3 regions of the Burkholderia sp. MR1-5-21 genome follow, and region 2 is predicted to be linked to each of the others. Evidence: predicted binding sites of a transcription regulator. Region 2 holds the regulator's gene; each other region holds the start of a gene.

Region 1 (6,769 bases), on a different contig from region 2:
GCCGAACGCAACGTTGAAGCCGTGCAGCGGGCAGGTCACCTGTTCGCCGTGCACGATCCCCTGCGACAGCGGGCCGCCGCGATGCGGGCAGCGGTCGAGCAGCGCGAACACGCGGTCGCCCGCGGTGCGGAACAGCGCGACGGGCGCGCCCTCGGCCCGCTTGACGACGCGTGCGCCGAGCGGGGGAATGTCGTCGATCCGGCAGACCGCGATCCAGTCGGGTTCGAGAGTGGACATCGTATGGATTCCTGGCTATTGCGCCGGCTTCAGTGGCCGGCCGGTTCGACCGCGATCGGCGTGAACTGGCGCAGGTCGACCTGCGCGTTCTCGGTGTCGTGCCACGGGTCGGGTTCGTCCTTCAGCGCGAACTGCAGGCGTTCCCACAGCGCACGGCGGTTGTCGGCGTCGTCGAGCACGCGCGCCTTCACGTAGTCGAGGCCGACGCGTTCGAGGTAATGCACGGTGCGCTCCAGGTACCAGCCTTCCTCGCGATAAAGCTGCAGGAACGCGCCCGCGTATTCGAGCACTTCGTCGTGCGTCTTCACCTTGCAGAAGAACTGCGCGACTTCGGTCTTGATGCCGCCGTTGCCGCCGACGTAGATTTCCCAGCCCGAATCGACGCCGATCACGCCGACGTCCTTGATGCCCGATTCCGCGCAATTGCGCGGGCAGCCGGACACCGCGAGCTTGACCTTGTGCGGCGCATACATGCGCCACAGTGCACGCTCGAGCTGCTGGCCCATCAGCGTCGAGTCCTGCGTGCCGAAGCGGCACCATTCGGAGCCGACGCAGGTCTTCACCGTGCGCAGCGCCTTCGCGTACGCGTGCCCGCTCGGCATCCCGAGATCCTTCCAGACGCCCGGCAGATCCTCCTTCTTCACGCCGAGCAGGTCGATGCGCTGCCCGCCCGTGACCTTCACGGTCGGAATCGCGTACTTGTCGACGACGTCGGCGATGCGGCGCAGCTCGTCCGCGGTCGTCACGCCGCCCCACATGCGCGGCACGACCGAATAGGTGCCGTCCTTCTGGATGTTCGCGTGCGCGCGCTCGTTGATGAAGCGCGACTGCGGATCGTCCTTCGCATCGTGCGGCCACGTGCTGATGCAGTAGTAGTTGAGCGCCGGACGGCACGTCGCACAGCCGTTCGGCGTGCGCCATTCGAGGAAGTGCATCGCGGCGGGCACCGACAGCAGCTTGTGCTCGCGGATCGCGGCGCGCACTTCCGAATGCGTGCGATCGGTGCAGCCGCACACGGGCTTCGCCTTCGGCGACGCCGAATAGTCGCCGCCGAGCGTCGACATCAAGATCTGCTCGACGAGGCCCGTGCACGACCCGCACGACGCGGACGCCTTCGTGTGCTTGCGCACGTCCTCCAGCGTGAAGAGCCCCTTCGCCTTGATTGCGCCGACGATCGTGCCCTTGCAGACGCCGTTGCAGCCGCATACCTCGGCGGTGTCGGGCATCGCGGCGGCGTGCGTGACGCCGCTGTGCCCGGTGTCGCCGAGGCTCGTCTCGCCGAACATCAGCGTATCGCGGATGTCCGAGATGTTGCGCCCCTCGCGCAGCAGCTTGAAGTACCACGCGCCGTCGGCGGTGTCGCCGTACAGGCATGCGCCGACGATCCTGTCTTCCTTGATGACGATCTTCTTGTAGACACCCGCGAGCGGATCGGACAGCGTGATGTCCTCGGTGCCTTCGCCGCCGAGGAAATCGCCGGCGGAATAGAGGTCGATGCCCGTCACCTTCAGCTTCGTCGACGTGACCGAGCCGGCGTAGCGGCCGATGCCGAATTCCGCCAGATGATTCGCCGCGACCTTCGCCTGCTCGAACAGCGGCGCGACGAGCCCGTAGGCAATCCCGCGATGGCTCACGCATTCGCCGACCGCGTAGATGCGCGGATCGTAGGTCTGCATCGTGTCGTTCACGACGATCCCGCGATTGCAGTAGAGGCCCGTGCTTTCGGCGAGCTCGGTGTTCGGCCGGATGCCGACCGCCATCACGACAAGATCGGCCTCGAGCGTATCGCCGTCGGCGAAGCGCACCGCGCGCACGCGGCCGCCGCCATCCGCGCCGTCGCCTTCCAGCGCGGCGGTCTGCTTCGACATCAGGAATTTCAGGCCGCGCGCCTCGAGCGAATGGCGCAGCAGCTCGCCCGCGGTCGCGTCGAGCTGGCGTTCGAGCAGCGTCGGCGCGAGGTGAATGACGGTCACGTCCATCCCGCGCACCTTCAGCCCGTTCGCGGCTTCGAGGCCGAGCAGGCCGCCGCCGATCACGGCCGCGTGACGGTAGCGTGACGACGCGTCGATCATCGCCTGCGTATCGGCGATGTCGCGATAGCCGAGCACGCCGCCGAGGTTGATCCCCGGAATCGGCAGCATGAACGGATTCGAGCCCGTCGCGAGCAGCAGGCGGTCGTACGGCGCCTCGGTGCCGTCGTCGGCGATCACGATCCGGCGCACGCGATCGATCTTCACGACCTTCTTGCCGGTCAGCAGCCTGACGCCGTGTTCCTCGTACCACGCGTAGTCGTTCAGCACGATCTGTTCGAGCGTCTGCTCGCCGGCCAGCACCGGCGACAGCAGGATCCGGTTGTAGTTCGGATGCGGCTCGGCGCCGAACACCGTCACGTCGTACAGATCAGGGGCCAGCTTGAACAGCTCTTCGAGCGTGCGCACGCCCGCCATCCCGTTGCCGACCATCACCAGCTTCATCTTCCGCATTCCGATGTCTCCCTGACCCTGAGCGTGCAGGTTGCCCTGCGTGTCAAGCAGACAAAAAAGCAAACGGCGTGCCACATATTGCAGGTCGCCATGCGGCGCGGCGCCGGCGCGACCGGGCGCACCGGATTCACGCGCGGCGCGGATGAAATTGGTGCAATACAGCACAACCCGGTGCACGGGGTCGGGTGCGGATGCCCGCTCGGTGCAACGGCGTGGTGCATGGCGGTGACGACGCCGTGCGCAACGAAGCGCGCAAACGGCGCCTATCGTCCGAACAATGCGCGGGCCGATCGCATGCCGTCGCGCAGGTGCGCGGTGGCCAGCCCGTCGTATCAGCCGCCTTCGCCCAGCGCGCGGGCGAGCAGCCTCGACACGCCGGTAAACGCCGGATGCGGCGCGGTAATCACGAACGTCGGAATCCGTGCGAGATAGCCGGTGAAGCGGCCTTTCGCGTCGAAGCGCGCGCGAAACGGCGACGCGTCGAACAGCGCGCCGAGGCGCGGCACGACACCCCCGCCTATATAGATGCCGCCGGTCGCGCCGAGCGTCAGCGCGAGGTTGCCCGCGAACGTGCCGAGCATCCCGCAGAAGCAGTCGAGGGTCGCGACGCAGCGCGCGTCGCCGGCGAGCGCTCGCTCGATGATCGCGGCCGTGTCGGCGCCGGCCGTGTCGATGCCGTCGCGCGCGGCGAGCGCCGCGTGAATCACCGCGATGCCGGGGCCGGCCGCAAGCCGCTCGAACGACACGTGCGGCCAGCGCGTGCGCGCGTACCGCAGCACATCGTCGTCGCGCGCGTCGGCCGGCGCGAACGACACGTGCCCGCCCTCGCCGGACAGCGGCAACCACGCGCCTCCCGCGCCTCCCGCGCCTCCCGCGCCTCCCGCACCTCCCGCGCCTCCCGCACCTCCCGCACCTCCCGCACCTACCGCACCTCCCGCGCCTCCGGCACCTCCCGCACCTCCCGCGCCTCCGGCCCGCACGAGCGCCGACACGCCGAGCCCGGTTCCCGGGCCGAGCACGCCGATCGTTCCGCCGGGCGCCGCGTGGCCGCCGCCCACTTGCCGCCGCTCGTCCGCGGACAGATGCGGGACGGCCATCGCGAGCGCCGTGAAGTCGTTGACCACGTGCAGCGTGTCGAAGCCGAGCGCACGGCGCGTCGCATCGATCGAGAAGCGCCAGTCGTGGTTGGTCATGCTGACCGTATCGCCGTCGACCGGATTGGCGATCGCGAACGCCGCATGCCGGACCCGCGTGCCGCCCGGCCCGCCCTCGTCGTCCACCGCGCCCACGTCACGCAGATACGCTCGCACCGCGTCGGCCACGCCCGCATGGTCGCCGCATCGATAGACGCGCACGCCGCCGATCTCGCCGCGCGCGGTTTCCAGCGCGAAGCGCGCATGCGTGCCGCCGATGTCCGCCAGCAGGCGGGGGCCGCCGGCGTGCACCGGTCGCACCGCATGCCGTGCGACCGGATGATCGTTGAGGGTCGCTTCGCTCATCGGTTCTCCCAGGTTGTCATCGTGTGTCGATTGCGTCGTTCAGGGCACGTCCGCGCCCCGCGCCGCGTGCAGCAGCTCGAACCAGTGTTCGCGTTCGAGCGTGACGCGCGTCGCCGCCACGGCCTCGCGCAGCGCCGCGATCCGGCTCGAGCCGACGATCGGCAGCGGCCGGCACGGCAGCGCGAGCAGCCATGCGAACAGCACCGTCGTCGCGGGCACGCCGAGCGCGCCGCCGATCCGTTCGGCGCGGGCGCGCACGCGCGTCGCGGCGGGCGACGCGTCGGTGAGCACGCGCCCGCCCGCGAGCGGCGACCACAGCATCGGCGGGCAGCGCCAGCGCTGCGCCTGGTCGAACGTGCCGTCGTCGAGCGGCGCGAGATGCAGCAGCGAGCATTCGACCTGGTTCGTCGCGAGCGCCATCCCGTGCGCGGCCATCCGGTCCTGCAGCAGCGCCGCCTGCGCCGGCGTAAAGTTCGATATCCCGAATGCTCTCACCTTGCCGTCGCGCCGCAGCGCCGCGAATGTCTCGGCGACTTCGTCCGCATCCATCAGCGGGTCGGGGCGATGCAGCAACAGCAGGTCGAGCCGGTCGGCATGCAGCGCGCGCAGCGACTGCTCGACCGACGCAACGATATGCGCCGCCCGCGTGTCGTAGTGCTTGATCCGGTGCTCGGGCCGTTGCGCGGACACGAGCCGGATCCCGCACTTCGTCACGAGCTGCATCCGCTCGCGCAGGTGCGGCGCATCCGCCAGCACCTCGCCGAACAGCCGCTCGGCCGTGTAGTCGCCGTAGATGTCCGCATGATCAAAGCTCGTCACGCCGAGTTCGAGCGCCGCCTCGATCAACGCGCGGCGCTCGCCGCGCGACAGCCGCCAGTCGGCGATGCGCCACATCCCGAACACGATGCGCGACAACACGAGCGCATCGCTTCCGGTCGAGATCGTCGTACAGCGTTCCGTCATGTCGCTCACCACCACCATTCGACTTGCGCACCGACCGTCGAGCCCGAGCGCGAGGTTCCGAAAATGCCCGTCGTCGACAGCGGATCGCCGGGCGCCGCCGCGTCCTGCGCCGCCTGGTTCCAGCGCGCGTACGTATAGAACACGCGGAACTCGGGCCGCGACCAGAACGACCGGTCCATCGCGAGCGTCAGCGCGACGCTCGCCTTCAACAGCGTGCGCGTCGGGCCGCCGGACGGCGTCACGCGGTCATGCCCGAGGTCGCCCTGCAGCTTCACATGCTGCGTGAACGCATACACGGGCCGCACGCCCATCGACACCCACGTCTGCGAGCCGCCGGACGGCGCGATGTCGCGCTCGTAGATGCCGACCACCTGGCCGCTGAAGTTCTGCGTCGCCTGCCAGTCGAACGCATCGAGCACGCGAAAGCTCTTGTAGCGGTTGTCGTTGGTCAGCGTCCCCGTGTAGCCGAGGCCCGTGCCCGGGCCGACGCCATACTGGAACGCGAGCTTGTTCTTGCCGCCGAGCAGGTTGGTCTGCACGTGCTGGACCGTGAACGACCAGCCGCTGTGCGCGTCCTGCAGCACGCCGTTCCCGTTCAGCACCGGCGCGCGGGCCGGGATGTACGACAGCCCGAACTGCAGTTCGCCGCCGGGGTTCGGATGCACGCCGGACAGCTGCAGGTCGTGGCGCGTCGCGTAGTTCGGCTGGTCGATGTAGTCCTCGCGGAACAGCGCATAGCTGAGCTTCAGGCCGCCGCCGATCGGCACGTTCTCGACGCCCGCGCCGAGGCCGCTCGGGTTCCAGTAGTAGAAGTCGTTCATGTGGACGTCATTGCGCCGGTAGTAGATGCGCCCGAACCAGATCCGCATGTCGTCGAGCCCCGGAAAGTTCGTGAGCTGTACGTACGACTGCGGCAGGCGAACCCTTCCGTGATTGCCGTCGAAGGTCGGCGTGCGGTCGAGATCGTTGACGAGGCTCGCCATGCCGACCGCCGACAGCTGCATGCCGTTCGAGAACTTGTACAGCGTCTGGTCGATCTCCAGCTCGCTGTAGACCTGGCATTCGTTGCCGAGCCGGTATTTGCTCTGCGCCCCCGGCAACTGGAAGCAGGCCTGCGAATGGCCGTCGCTCGTGCCGACACCGGCCCGCAGATAGCCGTGGAACTGGGTCCACGGCGTCAACTGGTTCCAGGCCGACGACGGCGTCGGCGTCACCACGTTGGCGGGGCTCGTGTCGGCCGGCACGACGCCGGTGGCCTGCGAGAGGCCCCCCGGCGCATTGTCCGCGGCGACCGTCGTTGCCGGATCCGGCGCCGCGTGCAGCGCGGCCGACGCGACGGCCAGCGAGAAAGCAGCGGCGAGCCGCGTGAGCCTGAACGGGGTGCGTACCGGACCGCGCGCGGCGCGGCCTGCTTCGTCGATCATGAACGTGTCTCCAAACGTTGTCAGTGCGCCGCGTGCGATGCGCGGCGTCATCGAATTGGTGTGTGTGCTGCGTCGTCCGTCATGTTGCTGACGGGCCGGCGCGGTGGACGATCCGCGCGCCGGCCCCGTGCGAAGTCAGCCCGCGACGTCAGTCGGCGACGTC
Region 2 (6,769 bases):
CGTCGCGATCCTGCCGCTCGTCAAGCGCATCGGCGCGAAGCTGATCGCGATCACGGGCCGCCCGGATTCCAGCCTCGGCACGCTCGCCGACGTAAACCTGAACGCCGCTGTGTCGAAGGAAGCGTGCCCGCTGAACCTCGCGCCCACCGCGAGCACGACGGCCGCGCTCGCGCTCGGCGACGCGCTCGCCGTCGCGGTGCTCGACGCGCGCGGCTTCGGCTCCGAGGATTTCGCGCGCTCGCACCCGGGCGGCGCGCTCGGCCGGCGCCTGCTCACCTACGTGCGCGACGTGATGCGCACGGGCGACGAGATCCCGTCCGTCGGGCTCGACGCGACGCTGTCGGACGCGCTGTTCCAGATCACCGCGAAGCGGCTGGGCATGACGGCCGTGGTCGGCGCCGACGGCAAGGTCGCGGGCATCTTCACCGACGGCGACCTGCGCCGCGTGCTCGCGTGCGACGGCGACTTCCGCACGCTGCCGATCGCCGACGTGATGACACGCAACCCGCGGACGATCGCGCCGGACCATCTGGCGGTCGAGGCCGTCGAACTGATGGAGCGCCACCGGATCAACCAGATGCTGGTGGTCGATGCCGATGGTGCGCTGATCGGCGCGCTGAACATGCACGACCTGTTCTCGAAGAAGGTGATTTGATGACCGCTCCGCTGACTGCGGCCGAACGCGCGAACCGCGTGAAACTGATGATTTTCGACGTCGACGGCGTGCTGACCGACGGCGGCCTGCTGTTCACGGCCGCCGGCGACGCGATGAAGTCGTTCAATTCGCTCGACGGCCACGGCGTGAAGCTGCTCGGCGAAGCCGGCATCGCGACCGCGATCATCACCGGCCGGAAGTCGGAGATCGTCGCCGCGCGCGCAAAGGAAATGAAGATCACGCACCTGTTCCAGGGCGTCGAGAACAAGCTGGCGGTGTTCGGCGAGCTGATCGGCTCGCTCGGCCTCGCGCCCGACGCGTGCGGCTACATGGGTGACGACTGGCCCGACCTGCCCGTGATGCTGCGCTGCGGCTTCGCGGCCGCGCCGGCGAACGCGCATCCCGAGGTGATCGCCCGCGCGCACTGGGTCGCCGAGGCCCGCGGCGGCCAAGGCGCCGTGCGCGAAGTCTGCGACACGGTGCTGCGCGCGCAACGCCGCTACGACGCGCTGCTTGCGGCCGCCTGCGGAGCCTGACGGATGAATACCCATTTCCGCTGGACCCAGCTGCTGCCGCTCGCCGCGGTCGCCGCGCTCGCGGGCATCACGTGGTGGCTGCTGCAGGCGACGCTGCCGCCGCCCGGCGAAGGCCCCGCACAGCAAAAGCGCCACACGCCCGACTACTTCGCCGACAACTTCTCGGTCACCGAGCTCGACCAGTCCGGCGCGACCCAGTACCGGCTGACGGCGGAGAAGCTGATCCACTACGAAGATACCGAATCGAGCGACCTGACCGATCCGGCGATGCGCGCGTTCCAGCCCGGCAAGCCGGTCGTGACGACCACCGCGAAGCGCGGCACCGTCAACGGCGATGTGTCGATCGTCGACCTGTACGACAACGCGCGCATCCTGCGCGCGGCAGGCGGCGGCGATCCGCAGATGCAGGCCGATTCCCAGCATTTCCGGATCTTCGTCAATGACGATGTGATCCAGACCGAAAAGCCGGTTAAACTTCAGCGCGGCCTGTCGCTCGTCAACGCGACCGACGGCATGAAGTACAACAACGTCACCCGGGTCATCGAGCTGTATGGCAACGTGCGCGGCACGATTGCCGCGTCGGATGCGTCCGGCGGCTCGAAAGGTCAACCCAAGTAACGCATCCCACACGTGACTGCATGAACGAATCGTTCCCTCGTCAGAATACCGGCGGCGCCGCGCGCGCCGTCCGCGCCGCGCTTGCCGCGACGCTCGTCGCGCTCCCGCTGGCCGGGATGGCGCCGCTCGCCCATGCCGAGAAGGCGGACCAGAGCAAGCCGATCAACGTCGAGGCGGACAACCTGACTTATGACGACCTGAAACAGGTGACCGTCGCGACCGGCAACGTCGTGATCACGAAGGGCACGATCGTCATCAAGGGCGATCGCGTCGAAGTGCGGCAGGATCCGGAAGGCTACCAGTACGCGACGTCGTACGGCAGCAGCAAGAAGCACGCGTCGTTCCGCCAGAAGCGCGAAGGCCTCGACGAATACATCGACGGCGACTCGGAACGCATCGACTACGACGGCAAGCAGGACCTGACGACGCTCACGACCGCCGCGACGGTGCGCCGCCTGCAGGGCACGTCGACGATCGCCGACACCGTGCACGGCAGCGTGGTCACGTACGATGGCCAGCACGACTTCTACACCGCGAAGGGCGGCAAGGACGTCGCGGCGCCAGGCAACCCGAACGGCCGCGTGCGCGCGATGCTGTCGCCGAAGAACGGCGGCCCCGCGCCGCTGAACGGCGCGCCGGCCAAGCTCGCGCCGTCGACCTCGATCCAGGGGGCGCCGGGCCAATGAACGCACTACCGAACCGCCAGCCGGCCGGCACCAGCAGCTCGCTCGTCGTCCGCAACCTGAAGAAGCGCTACGGCTCGCGCACGGTCGTCAAGGACGTGTCGCTCGACGTGAAGAGCGGCGAAGTCGTCGGCCTGCTCGGCCCGAACGGCGCCGGCAAGACCACGTCGTTCTACATGATCGTCGGGCTCGTACCGCTCGACGCGGGCGAGATCTCGCTGAACGGCAGCTCGATCAGCCTGCTGCCGATCCACAAGCGCGCGTCGCTCGGGCTGTCGTACCTGCCGCAGGAAGCGTCGGTGTTCCGCAAGCTGACCGTCGAGGAAAACATCCGCGCGGTGCTCGAGCTGCAATACGGCGACGACGGCAAGCGCCTGTCCAAGGACGCGATCGCGTCGCGCACCGAAGCGCTGCTCGACGAGCTGCAGATCGGCCACCTGCGCGAGAACCCGGCGCTGTCGCTGTCGGGCGGCGAACGCCGGCGCGTCGAGATCGCGCGCGCGCTCGCGACCAACCCGAGCTTCATCCTGCTCGACGAACCGTTCGCGGGCGTCGACCCGATCGCGGTGCTCGAGATCCAGAAGATCGTCAAGTTCCTGAAGCAGCGCAACATCGGCGTGCTGATCACGGACCACAACGTGCGCGAAACGCTCGGCATCTGCGACCACGCGTACATCATCAGCGACGGCTCGGTGCTCGCGGCCGGCGCCCCCAGCGAAATCATCGAGAACGAAAGCGTGCGCCGCGTGTACCTCGGCGAACACTTCCGCATGTAACGCACCGTCACGGCAACGCCCTGTGCGGCCCCGCCCGGCTCTGCCGCGCGGGGCCGCGCCCCGTTTCGCCCCCATTCCTTGCCGCGCGTAATCGCGGATGGCCCAATGCACCTGCGTCGTGGCAAACTCCGGGTATGACTCCCTCCTTGCCATGAAAGCCAGCCTTCAACTCCGCCTGTCGCAACATCTGGCGCTGACGCCGCAACTGCAGCAGTCGATCCGGCTCCTGCAGCTGTCGACGCTCGAACTCCAGCAGGAAGTGGCGATGGCGGTCGCCCAGAATCCACTGCTCGAGAACGACGACGAATGGATCGCGAGCCCGCTGCGCGTTGCAGCGGACGGTTCGCTGATCGCGCAGACGCCGCCCGCATCGAACCCCGAGCCGATGGCCGGCACCAATGGCACCGGCCAGACCGGCGAGCGCGCCGAGCGCGACGAGCCGTCCGGCGGCGACGATTACGACGGCTACGCGAACAGCGACAGCGGCGACGGTCCGCAGTGGAACCTCGACGAATTCGGCCGCGCGAGCGGCGCGTCCGACGACGACGACCTCCCGCCGCTGCAGGTGCAGGAAGCCGCGACGTCGCTGCGCGACCATCTGTCCGCGCAGCTGCGCGTCACGCAGGCCGGGCCGCGCGACCGCGCGCTCGTGATGTTCCTGATCGAATCGCTCGACGACGACGGCTACCTGACCGCGACGCTCGACGAGGTGCTCGCCGACCTGCCGCCCGAGCTCGAGGTCGACTGCGACGAATTGAACGCCGCGCTCGCGCTGCTGCACAGCTTCGACCCGTCCGGGGTCGGGGCCCGCTCTGCATCCGAATGCCTGAAGCTGCAGTTGCTGCGGCTCGATCCGTCCCCGGCGCGCACGCTGTCGCTCGAGATCGTGTCGCAATACCTCGAACTGCTGGCCGCGCGCGACTTCACACGGTTGCGCAAGCACCTGAAGACGACCGACGACGCGCTGCGCGACGCGCACGCGCTGATCCGCTCGCTGGAGCCGTTCCCCGGCGCCGCATACGGCAAGGCCGAGGCCGACTACGTCGTGCCCGACATCATCGTGAAGAAGGCCGGCCAGGGCTGGCAGGCGGAACTCAATCCGGAAGTCGTGCCGCGCCTGCGGATCAACAATCTCTACGCGAACATCCTGCGCAACAGCCGCGGCGATCCGTCCGCCGGTTCGCTCAAGCAGCAACTGCAGGAAGCGCGCTGGCTGATCAAGAATATCCAGCAGCGCTTCGACACGATCCTGCGCGTCGCGCAGGCTATTGTCGAACGTCAGAAGAATTTCTTTGCGCACGGCGAAATTGCGATGCGCCCCTTGGTTTTGCGGGAGATTGCTGATACGCTGGGCCTACACGAGTCAACTGTCAGCCGTGTGACAACCGGGAAGTACATGCTGACCCCGTTCGGGACGCTTGAATTTAAGTACTTCTTCGGATCTCACGTCTCGACCGACACCGGTGGCGCCGCATCGTCGACCGCCATCCGTGCCCTGATCAAGCAACTGATAGGAGCCGAAGACCCAAAATCGCCTCTTTCGGACAGCCGAATTGCCGAACTGCTGGCAGAACAAGGCTTCGTGGTCGCGCGCCGCACGGTTGCCAAGTATCGCGAAGCCCTCAAGATCCCGGCAGTGAATCTGCGCAAGTCTCTTTAAGCCTGCTGCCTGCCCGGCGGCAGGCGTGTTCCGGCCGCCGCGCCTTCGGCGGACAAGCCGGGCGACCTGTCCGCAATCGGCCGCCTCGGGCGGCACGGGCAAGTCGACCGGACGACCGCATCGAAGCGGATTGGTGGTCACTCGCTTGGAGAAGCACTATGAACCTGAAGATCAGTGGACATCATCTCGAAGTCACGCCTGCAATTCGCGAATACGTGATCACCAAGCTGGACCGGGTGCTACGGCATAGCGATCAGGTGATCGATGGCACTGTGATCCTCTCGGTCGACAACCACAAGGAAAAGGACAGGCAACAACGCGCGGAAATCAATCTGCATCTGAAGGGCAAGGACATCTTCGTCGAAAGCGCAAACGGCAACCTGTATGCGGCCATCGATCTGCTGATCGACAAGCTGGACCGCCAGGTCGTCAAGCACATGGAGCGCCTGCAAACGCACGCGCACGAACCGATCAAGCATCAGCCGGCCGTCGAACAGATCGAACTGCCGCCGCAATGACCGCTTCATAACCGCTTCATCGCATCAGTACGCCGCCCGGTTCGCCGGGCGGTTTTTTTATGCCCGCGTGCAACGGCGCGGGCACCGTGCCCCACTCGCGCCAGGCGCCCGAGCGCGTCGCGCCACGCGCTCGGCTGTGTTCTATAATGCTCCGGTTATTGCCGGGGGGCGTTGGGTACGGTCACCGTGCCTTGCAGGTCTCCATCGCCTAACGCCTTGATATTGCCAACCATGGAAAATCAGTCTGCCGCCGCGAGGAGACCCCAGGCCGCCCAATCGCCTGCCAACATGAATCGCCTAGCCAAAATCCTGCCCCTAGAGAACGTCGTCATCGACCTCTCCGTCACCAGCAAGAAACGCGTCTTCGAACAAGCCGGGCTGATGTTCGAGAATCAGAACGGCGTCGCCCGCAGCACCGTCACGGACAACCTGTTCGCGCGCGAGCGCCTCGGCTCGACCGGGCTCGGCGAAGGCGTCGCGATTCCGCACGGGCGCATCAAGGGCCTCAAGCATCCGCTCGCCGCGTTCGTGCGGCTCGCCGATCCGATTCCGTTCGAGGCGCCCGACGGCCAGCCGGTTTCCCTCCTGATTTTCCTGCTCGTCCCCGAGCAAGCCACCCAGCAGCACCTCGAAATCCTGTCGGAGATCGCGCAACTGCTGTCCGACCGCGATGCGCGCGAGCGTTTGCACAACGAAACGGATCGCGTCGAGTTGCATAGCCTGCTCACTCAGTGGCAACCTTGAGTTGATCCGGGCGTAAATTTTCCCGAACGAGGCGGCGCAAGCCGCCGTCCCGGGCCGCCCGGCGCCGGCCCGGCATGGCGACGCCCGTCGCCACGCGCAAGCACCGGCTCACTGGAGTGACGGACTCATGGATACGTCCAGCATCAACGCCCAGAGCATCTTCGACGACAACGCGGCCACGCTGAAGCTGAGCTGGCTGACGGGGCATGAAGGCTGGGAACGCGGCTTTTCGGCCGACACCGTCGCCAATGCGACGTCGAGCGCCGACCTCGTCGGCCACCTGAACCTCATTCACCCGAACCGGATCCAGGTGCTCGGCGAAGCCGAGATCGACTACTACCAGCGGCAGACCGACGAGGACCGTTCGCGCCACATGGCCGAGCTGATCGCCCTCGAGCCGCCGTTCCTCGTCGTCGCCGGCGGCGCCGCCGCGCCGCCCGAACTGGTGCTGCGCTGCACGCGCTCGTCGACCCCGCTGTTCACGACGCCGATGTCGGCCGCCGCGGTGATCGACAGCCTGCGCCTCTACATGTCGCGCATCCTCGCACCGCGCGCGACGCTGCACGGCGTGTTCCTCGA
Region 3 (6,769 bases), on a different contig from region 2:
CGCCCGGGTGGATCTTGTTCTGGATCCCGTCGAGACCGGCCATCATCAGTGCCGTGAAGCACAGGTACGGGTTCGCCATCGGGTCCGGGAAGCGCGTTTCGATGCGGCGGCCCTTCGGGTTCGACACGTGCGGAATGCGGATCGACGCCGAACGGTTGCGCGCCGAGTAGGCGAGCTTGACCGGTGCCTCGAAGTGCGGGACCAGACGCTTGTACGAGTTCGTCGTCGGGTTCGTGATCGCGTTCAGCGCACGGGCGTGCTTGATGATGCCGCCGATGTAGAACAGCGCCAGTTCCGACAGGCCGGCGTAGCCGTTACCCGCGAACAGGTTCTGGCCGTCCTTCCAGATCGACTGGTGAACGTGCATGCCCGAACCGTTGTCGCCGACGACCGGCTTCGGCATGAACGTCGCCGTCTTGCCGTACGAGTGCGCGACGTTGTGGATGATGTACTTCGACCATTGCGTCCAGTCGGCGCGCTGCACGAGCGTCGAGAACTTCGTGCCGATTTCGTTCTGGCCCTGGCCCGCCACTTCGTGGTGGTGCACTTCGACCGGGATGCCGAGCTGTTCGAGCAGCAGGCACATTTCCGAACGCATGTCCTGGAACGTGTCGACCGGCGCGACCGGGAAGTAGCCGCCCTTCGTGCCCGGACGGTGACCCGTGTTGCCGCCTTCGAATTCCTTGCCGGCCGACCACGGTGCTTCTTCCGAGTTGATCTTCACGAAGCAGCCCGACATGTCCGTGTTCCACTGGACCGAGTCGAAAATGAAGAATTCCGGTTCCGGACCGAAGTACGCCGTGTCGCCGATGCCCGTGCTCTTCAGGTACGCTTCGCCGCGCTTCGCGAGCGAACGCGGATCGCGCTCGTAGCCCTTGCCGTCGGCCGGCTCGACCACGTCGCAGGTCAGCACGAGCGTCGACTCTTCATAGAACGGGTCGACGAACGCGGCGGTCGGATCCGGCATGAGCAGCATGTCCGACGCCTCGATGCCCTTCCAGCCCGCGATCGACGAGCCGTCGAACGCATGGCCGTTCTCGAACTTGTCTTCGTCAAATGCCGAAACCGGCACCGACACGTGCTGCTCCTTGCCGCGCGTATCCGTGAAGCGGAAATCGACAAACTTGACGTCCTCGTCCTTCACGAGCTGCATGACGTCGGCGACGGTTTTACTCATAACCTCTTCTCCTGATTGAACAATTCCGGCGGACTGGGAACCGCCTCGTTTATCGAGCTGCTCGGGGTCAGGCTTTGGCGCAGCGCGCCCCGATTCGACCGAATTCTTTAAAGCAGCTTCCGTGCCAGACATGCGCAAGGTTGGCGCGGATCGCGCCGACGCTCGCCGCGACAGGGCTTCGCCGCGCAATTTCGGGGCCTCGTGCGCGACGGGCGATCCGGCGCGCGCACCTCGATGGTGCAATCCACGTTGTCAGGCGTTCGGAAGGAATCGTTTTGGTGCACTCGCGCCATTCTGCACCTTTTTGGTGAGCGCGTGTGCGGTGCGCGCGCCGCTCCGCGCACAGGCATCGGGCGGCAGGCAGCGCGCTAGAATATTTGTTTGATCGATACGGAGACCTCCTGCCATGAGTACGCTCGAACAGCTTTACGCGAAGGCCGGCGAACGCCGCGCGCAAGGCTCGCTCAACTACGCCGGCGCGCTGCTGCCGGCCGAGGCATTCGAACTGCTGCAACTCGATCCGTCGGCGCGCCTCGTGGACGTGCGCACCCGCGCCGAGCTCGACTGGGTCGGCCGCCCGCTCGTCGGCGACGGCCAGTACCTGCATCTCGAATGGACGCGCTACCCAGGCGGCGTGCCGAACGCCGAATTCGTCGACCAGCTGAAAGCGGCGATCGAACCCGGCGCACCCGTGCTGTTCCTGTGCCGCAGCGCCGCGCGCTCGAAACTCGCCGCGGTCGCCGCCGCGCAGGCCGGCTTCACGCACGCGTACGACCTGCTCGAAGGCTTCGAGGGCGCGAAGGACGCGGAAGGCCACCGCAAGACCGTCGACGGCTGGTGCTTCCGCAAACTGCCGTGGATCGGCGCATGACGGCGCCCGCGCGCCGCGCTTGGGCGTTGCGCCATCGTCGAGCCGCGCGATGACATGCCGATGACGGGCCGCCCGTTGTGAACGGCCGCGGCCCGTTTTGCTTTTTGGGAAATCCTTTTCCGGCAAGCTGGAAGCTGGAAGCGTCGCGCTCAGGCGCGCGGCGCGTCGGGCTCGACGATGTCGCCGCCGAGCAGGTGCACGCCTTCGCGCAGCTTCACGAACGCGGCCGCGACCGCCTCCGGCTCGCCCTTCACGCCGAGGTCGATATGGCGGCGCGCGTAGATCCCGCCCCGCTCCGCATCGCCGACGCTCGGCAGGCTGAACACCCGCACGCCCGGAAAATCGTGCTCGATCTTCTCCATCAGCGGTGTGAGCGTCGATTCCGGCAGCTCGAACACATACAGCGACCGCTCCGCGTGCGGCGTCGCGTGATGCAGGTGCGCGTACTTCGTGTCGAGCACCCATTCGATCATCGGCCACGCCATCACCGGGAAGCCCGGCACGAAGTGGAGATCACCGACCGAGAAGCCCGGAATCCGGTTGTAGCCGTTCGGGATGATCGTCGCGCCGCGCGGGAACACGCCCATGTTGAAGCGGTGCTGGTTCTCGGGCGAAGCGAAGTCGACCGGCTTGTCCGGATCGGTGTGCGTCTCGCGGATGCGCTCCTCGATCAGCAGCTTCGCTTCGGGATGCAGTTCGAGCGGCACGCCGAGCGCGGCAGCCGCGCACTGCCGCGTGTGGTCGTCCGGCGTCGCGCCGATCCCGCCCGTCGAGAACACGATGTCGCCCGATGCGAGCGCACGCGCGAGCGTCGCGGTGATGCGCGCGGGATCGTCGCCGACGTACTCGGCCCAGTCGAGCGCAAGGCCGCGCGCGCCGAGCAATTCGACGACCTTCGCCAGATGCTTGTCCTGCCGGCGGCCCGAAAGGATTTCGTCGCCGATGATGATGATGCCGATACTCATGCCTGCCCCATGTCGATTGTGGTGGCGCGCGGCGTCGCGCGCAGGTCCTCGAGCGCACGCAGGCAATAATGGCCGAACCACAGCGCCGAGAACACCAGAATGAACGCATAAACCCAGATCATCGCCGCCGCGACGAACGGAAACAGCACCATCATCCAGACCGACGACACCCAGATGAAGGTCGGTACCGTGCCGAGCAGCCCGGTCGCGATGCCGATGCCGACGAGCGGCCAGCGGTGCTGCCGCACGAGCGCGCGGCGCTCGTCGCGGCTTGCATGCTGCGCGAGCGCGTCGTAGGTCATCACGCGATAGGTGAGCCAGCCCCAGATCACGGGCGGCAGCAGCGCGAAGAACGGCGGGATCAGCCACAGCGGCAGCGTGACGACGAGCAGCACGATGCCGACGATCGCCGTCCACAGCGAATTGAACACGCTGCCGAAGAACGTGCCGCCCCGCTTCATCTCGAGCGCGGCGAACTGGCGGTTCGACAGGTGCTTGACGACGACCGGCATCGAGATCGATGCGATCAGCAGCAGCACCGTCAGCACGATCAGCGGAATCGCGAGCGACACGACGACGAACGGCGCGACGACTGCATGCAGTTGGGACATGCCGACCACGTCGAACGCCCTGTAGAGTGCCGCCGTCAGCGCGAAGCCGTCGAGCGCGCCGCGCGTGGCGTCGACGAGCGCCTGCCACGAGAACCACAGCAGAACGCCCCAGAACACGGCCGACACGACGAACGGCATCAGCGTGAGCCACAGCATGCGCGGGTGCAGGGCGCTCGCGAACGCGCGGACGAAGGAACGCAGCAAATCGTTCATGCAGGCCTGTTTCGACGGAGAAAAACGGGGAAAGGATAAACCACACGGCCCGCATGCGCCAAAACGCATGCGGGCCGTGGGAGAGAGGCGCCCGGCGCCGGATCGGACATCGGCAGGCCGGGACGGATGGCGGGAATGGCCGGGATGGCGGTCGCCGCGCTCAGGCGGATGCCGCGCCGCGCTTTGCGGGGAACAGACGCCGGAAGATCCGCACGAACGCAAGCCCGTGCTGCGCCCAGAAGCCGTCGCCGTACGACACGCCCTCGATCTGCTCGCGGATGCCGGTCGGCTCGACCGTGCGGTTCCACGACGCGGTGCCGAACATCATGTCCCACCACGGGAACAGCACGCCGAAATTGCAGCCATACTTGGTGCCTTCGTGGCCGTAGCCGACCGCGTGGTGGCGGCGGTGGAAGATCGGGCTGACGAGCAGGCGCTCGCCGAGCCAGCCGAACGACAGCCGCGCGTTGGTGTGCTGAATGCTCTGCGCGAAGTTGGTGAGCGCGGTCAGCACGACGAACTGCGACGGCGACACGCCGATCACGAGCGCGATCGCCGCGAAGAAGCACGACTGGATCACGTCGTCGAGCAGGTGGTTGCGGTCGTCGCACCACAGCGACATCTGCCGCTGGCTGTGGTGAACCGCGTGCAGTTCCCACCAGATGCCGATCTTGTGCTGCCAGCGGTGATACCAGTAGCCGGCGAAGTCGAGCACGACGAGATAGATCGCGAACGTGACGATCGGCTTCGACGTGATGCCCGGCCACAGGTAGTCGAGGTTGTAGTTCGCGACCCCCTTCAGGCGCAGCCACGCCTGGAAGTTGTCGAACAGCGGCTGCAGCGCGAAGAAGAAGAACAGCGTGAAGATGCCGAGCTTCGCGATCAGCGTATAGATCACGTCGACCCGCGCCTCCTTGCGGTTCTCCCACTGCTCGACCGGCCGCAGCGCCTCGAGCGGGCGCAGCAGCGCATACATCACGACGACCTGCAGCGCGCCGACGATCACCCAGTACAGCGCGTCGTAGGTGTCTTCGTCGTAGTCCATCATGTCGAACTTGAACAGCAGCGGCTGCACGATATCGACGTACAGCCAGGTCTGGATGTTCGACACGAACGCATCGATCAGGTGCAGCATCGTTCGCCCCCGCCCGTCACGCGCCGTTCGCCGCCTTCCACGGCGCGCGGTCGTAGAAGTAGATCCCGTGCGGCGAGCGGCCGACGGAAATCGTCTGCACCAGCTTGCGCGACGGCAGGTCGATGATGCCGACCTTTTTCGCGAAGCGGAACGTCACCCACAGCGTCTTCTTGTCGGCCGACAGCTCCATGTCGTCGGGGCCGGGCAACAGGCCCGTGATGTCGCCGACGTTCGTGAGCGTGTTCTCGTCGATGATGCTGATCGTGTTCGCGACCCGGTTCGTGACCGCGACGTGCGTGCCGTCGGCGAGCGAGCGGAAGTTGTGCGCGCCCTTGCCCGTCTGGATCGTCTTCACGACCTTCTGGTTGCGCCAGTCGACGACCGCGACGTAATCGGCGCCCGTCATCCCGACGAGCAGGTACTTGTCGTCCGGCGTCAGCCACAGGCCCGCCGGCACCTTGCCGACCGGCATCTTCCACTTGACCGTCTGCGTCGCGAGGTCGATCGCGGCGATCTCGCCGGACACCTGCAGCGACACGAGCACCGTCTTGCTGTCCTTCGTGAACGCAAGGTGGCTCGGCATCACCGCCAGCGGCACGCGTTTCGCGAGATGCAGGTCGCGGCCGTCGTAGCTGTAGATGTCGACGCGGTCGAGCCGCAGGCCGGCCGCCGCGAACCACTTGCGGTCCGGCGAGAAGCCGAGCTGGTACGGATCGTCGATGCCTTCGACGGTGCGCTGCAGCTTGCCCGTCTTCGGGTCGAGGAACATCAGGCTGTTCGAGACCGAATTCGCGACGATCAGCGACGAATTGTCGGGCGTCGCCATCAGGTGGTGCGGCTCCTTCCCCGTCGGCATCGTCGCGATGACTTCGCGGGTCTGCTGATCGATCAGGGACAGGGTGGCTTCCGCCGAATTGAGGATGATGACGTTATTCGCGTGGGCGGCAGGCGCCAGCACGGCTGCGGCCAGCACGAGCGTGCGGCCGAGGGAAAGGAAAGTGCGCATGAAGACTCACGTCGTGAAACAGGCGTCATTGTAGAACGGACGACCCGCCCCGCCGGTTGACGGGAATGGAAATTGCGCCACTTGGACGCAGGGTCCGAGCGCCGCGTTCCCGCCGCCCGCATCTTTATTTGCATCCGCGGCGCGCGGCGGCGGCCGCGCCCCGCGCCCCGCGCCCCGCCGCTAGCGCTGCATCGACTCCCAGACCTTGTACAGCCGCTTCACCGACACCGGCATCGGCGTGCGCAGTTCCTGCGCGAACAGCGAGATCCGCAGCTCCTCGAGCAGCCAGCGGAATTCCGCGAGCCGCGCATCGGCGACACCGCCGCGCTGCGACACCGCGCGCTGGTATTGCTGCACGAGCGGCTGCAGCTCCGCGAACTGCTTTGCGTCGCGGGCCGGATCGGCCTTCAGCTTGTCGATTCGCAGCGCGATCCCCTTCAGGTAGCGCGGAAAATGCGCAAGCTGCGCGTAAGGCGTATCGATCACGAAGCGCTTGCCGACGAGCGCGGCGAGCTGCTGCTGCAGGTCCGCATGCGCGGACGCGAACGGCTTCGCCTGCGCGAGCTTCTTTGCGAGCCCCGCATATTCAGCGAGGATCTGCCCGACGAGCCGCGCGATTTCCTGCGCGAGCAGGTTCAGACGGCTGCGGCCCTCGTCGCGGCGCGCGTGGAAGCTCGCGTCGTCGTCGGGCAGCGGATCCTGCAGGCAAGCGCGGTCGAGCGCGGTGTCGATCAGCTGGTCGCGCAGCTCGTCCTGCGTGCCAAGCGACATGTACTGCATCGCCATCTCGC

The links. The regulator sigma-54, encoded in region 2, starts transcription at its own class of promoters, with help from an activator protein. The targets are predictions, from matches to a motif close to TGGCANGNAANCTGCTTT.
Region 1: nirB (nitrite reductase large subunit NirB) is a predicted target of sigma-54. The motif match lies at 2,777-2,794, and genes of this name have one in related genera.
Region 3: glnA (type I glutamate--ammonia ligase) is a predicted target of sigma-54. The motif match lies at 1,287-1,304, and genes of this name have one in related genera.

The regions. Positions count from the first base shown of each region.
Region 1 is NZ_JBSAXD010000019.1:143,655-150,423, reverse strand. Features, by position in the region: gene ACV229_RS24825 (nitrite reductase (NAD(P)H) small subunit) at 1-237, opposite strand, end outside; gene nirB (nitrite reductase large subunit NirB) at 267-2,720, opposite strand; partial or broken gene ACV229_RS24815 (glucokinase) at 3,068-4,219, opposite strand; gene ACV229_RS24810 (aldo/keto reductase) at 4,259-5,200, opposite strand; gene ACV229_RS24805 (carbohydrate porin) at 5,188-6,606, opposite strand; gene ACV229_RS24800 (Gfo/Idh/MocA family protein) at 6,755-6,769, opposite strand, start outside.
Region 2 is NZ_JBSAXD010000009.1:209,602-216,370, reverse strand. Features, by position in the region: gene kdsD (arabinose 5-phosphate isomerase KdsD) at 1-655, shown strand, start outside; gene ACV229_RS15230 (KdsC family phosphatase) at 655-1,191, shown strand; gene lptC (LPS export ABC transporter periplasmic protein LptC) at 1,195-1,809, shown strand; gene lptA (lipopolysaccharide transport periplasmic protein LptA) at 1,830-2,495, shown strand; gene lptB (LPS export ABC transporter ATP-binding protein) at 2,492-3,268, shown strand; gene ACV229_RS15210 (RNA polymerase factor sigma-54) at 3,420-4,928, shown strand; gene hpf (ribosome hibernation-promoting factor, HPF/YfiA family) at 5,087-5,446, shown strand; gene ACV229_RS15200 (PTS sugar transporter subunit IIA) at 5,678-6,190, shown strand; gene hprK (HPr(Ser) kinase/phosphatase) at 6,318-6,769, shown strand, end outside.
Region 3 is NZ_JBSAXD010000034.1:83,729-90,497, reverse strand. Features, by position in the region: gene glnA (type I glutamate--ammonia ligase) at 1-1,177, opposite strand, end outside; gene ACV229_RS33415 (rhodanese-like domain-containing protein) at 1,584-2,048, shown strand; gene ACV229_RS33410 (competence/damage-inducible protein A) at 2,198-3,013, opposite strand; gene ACV229_RS33405 (EI24 domain-containing protein) at 3,010-3,837, opposite strand; gene ACV229_RS33400 (sterol desaturase family protein) at 3,998-4,972, opposite strand; gene ACV229_RS33395 (YVTN family beta-propeller repeat protein) at 4,989-5,978, opposite strand; gene hrpA (ATP-dependent RNA helicase HrpA) at 6,159-6,769, opposite strand, start outside.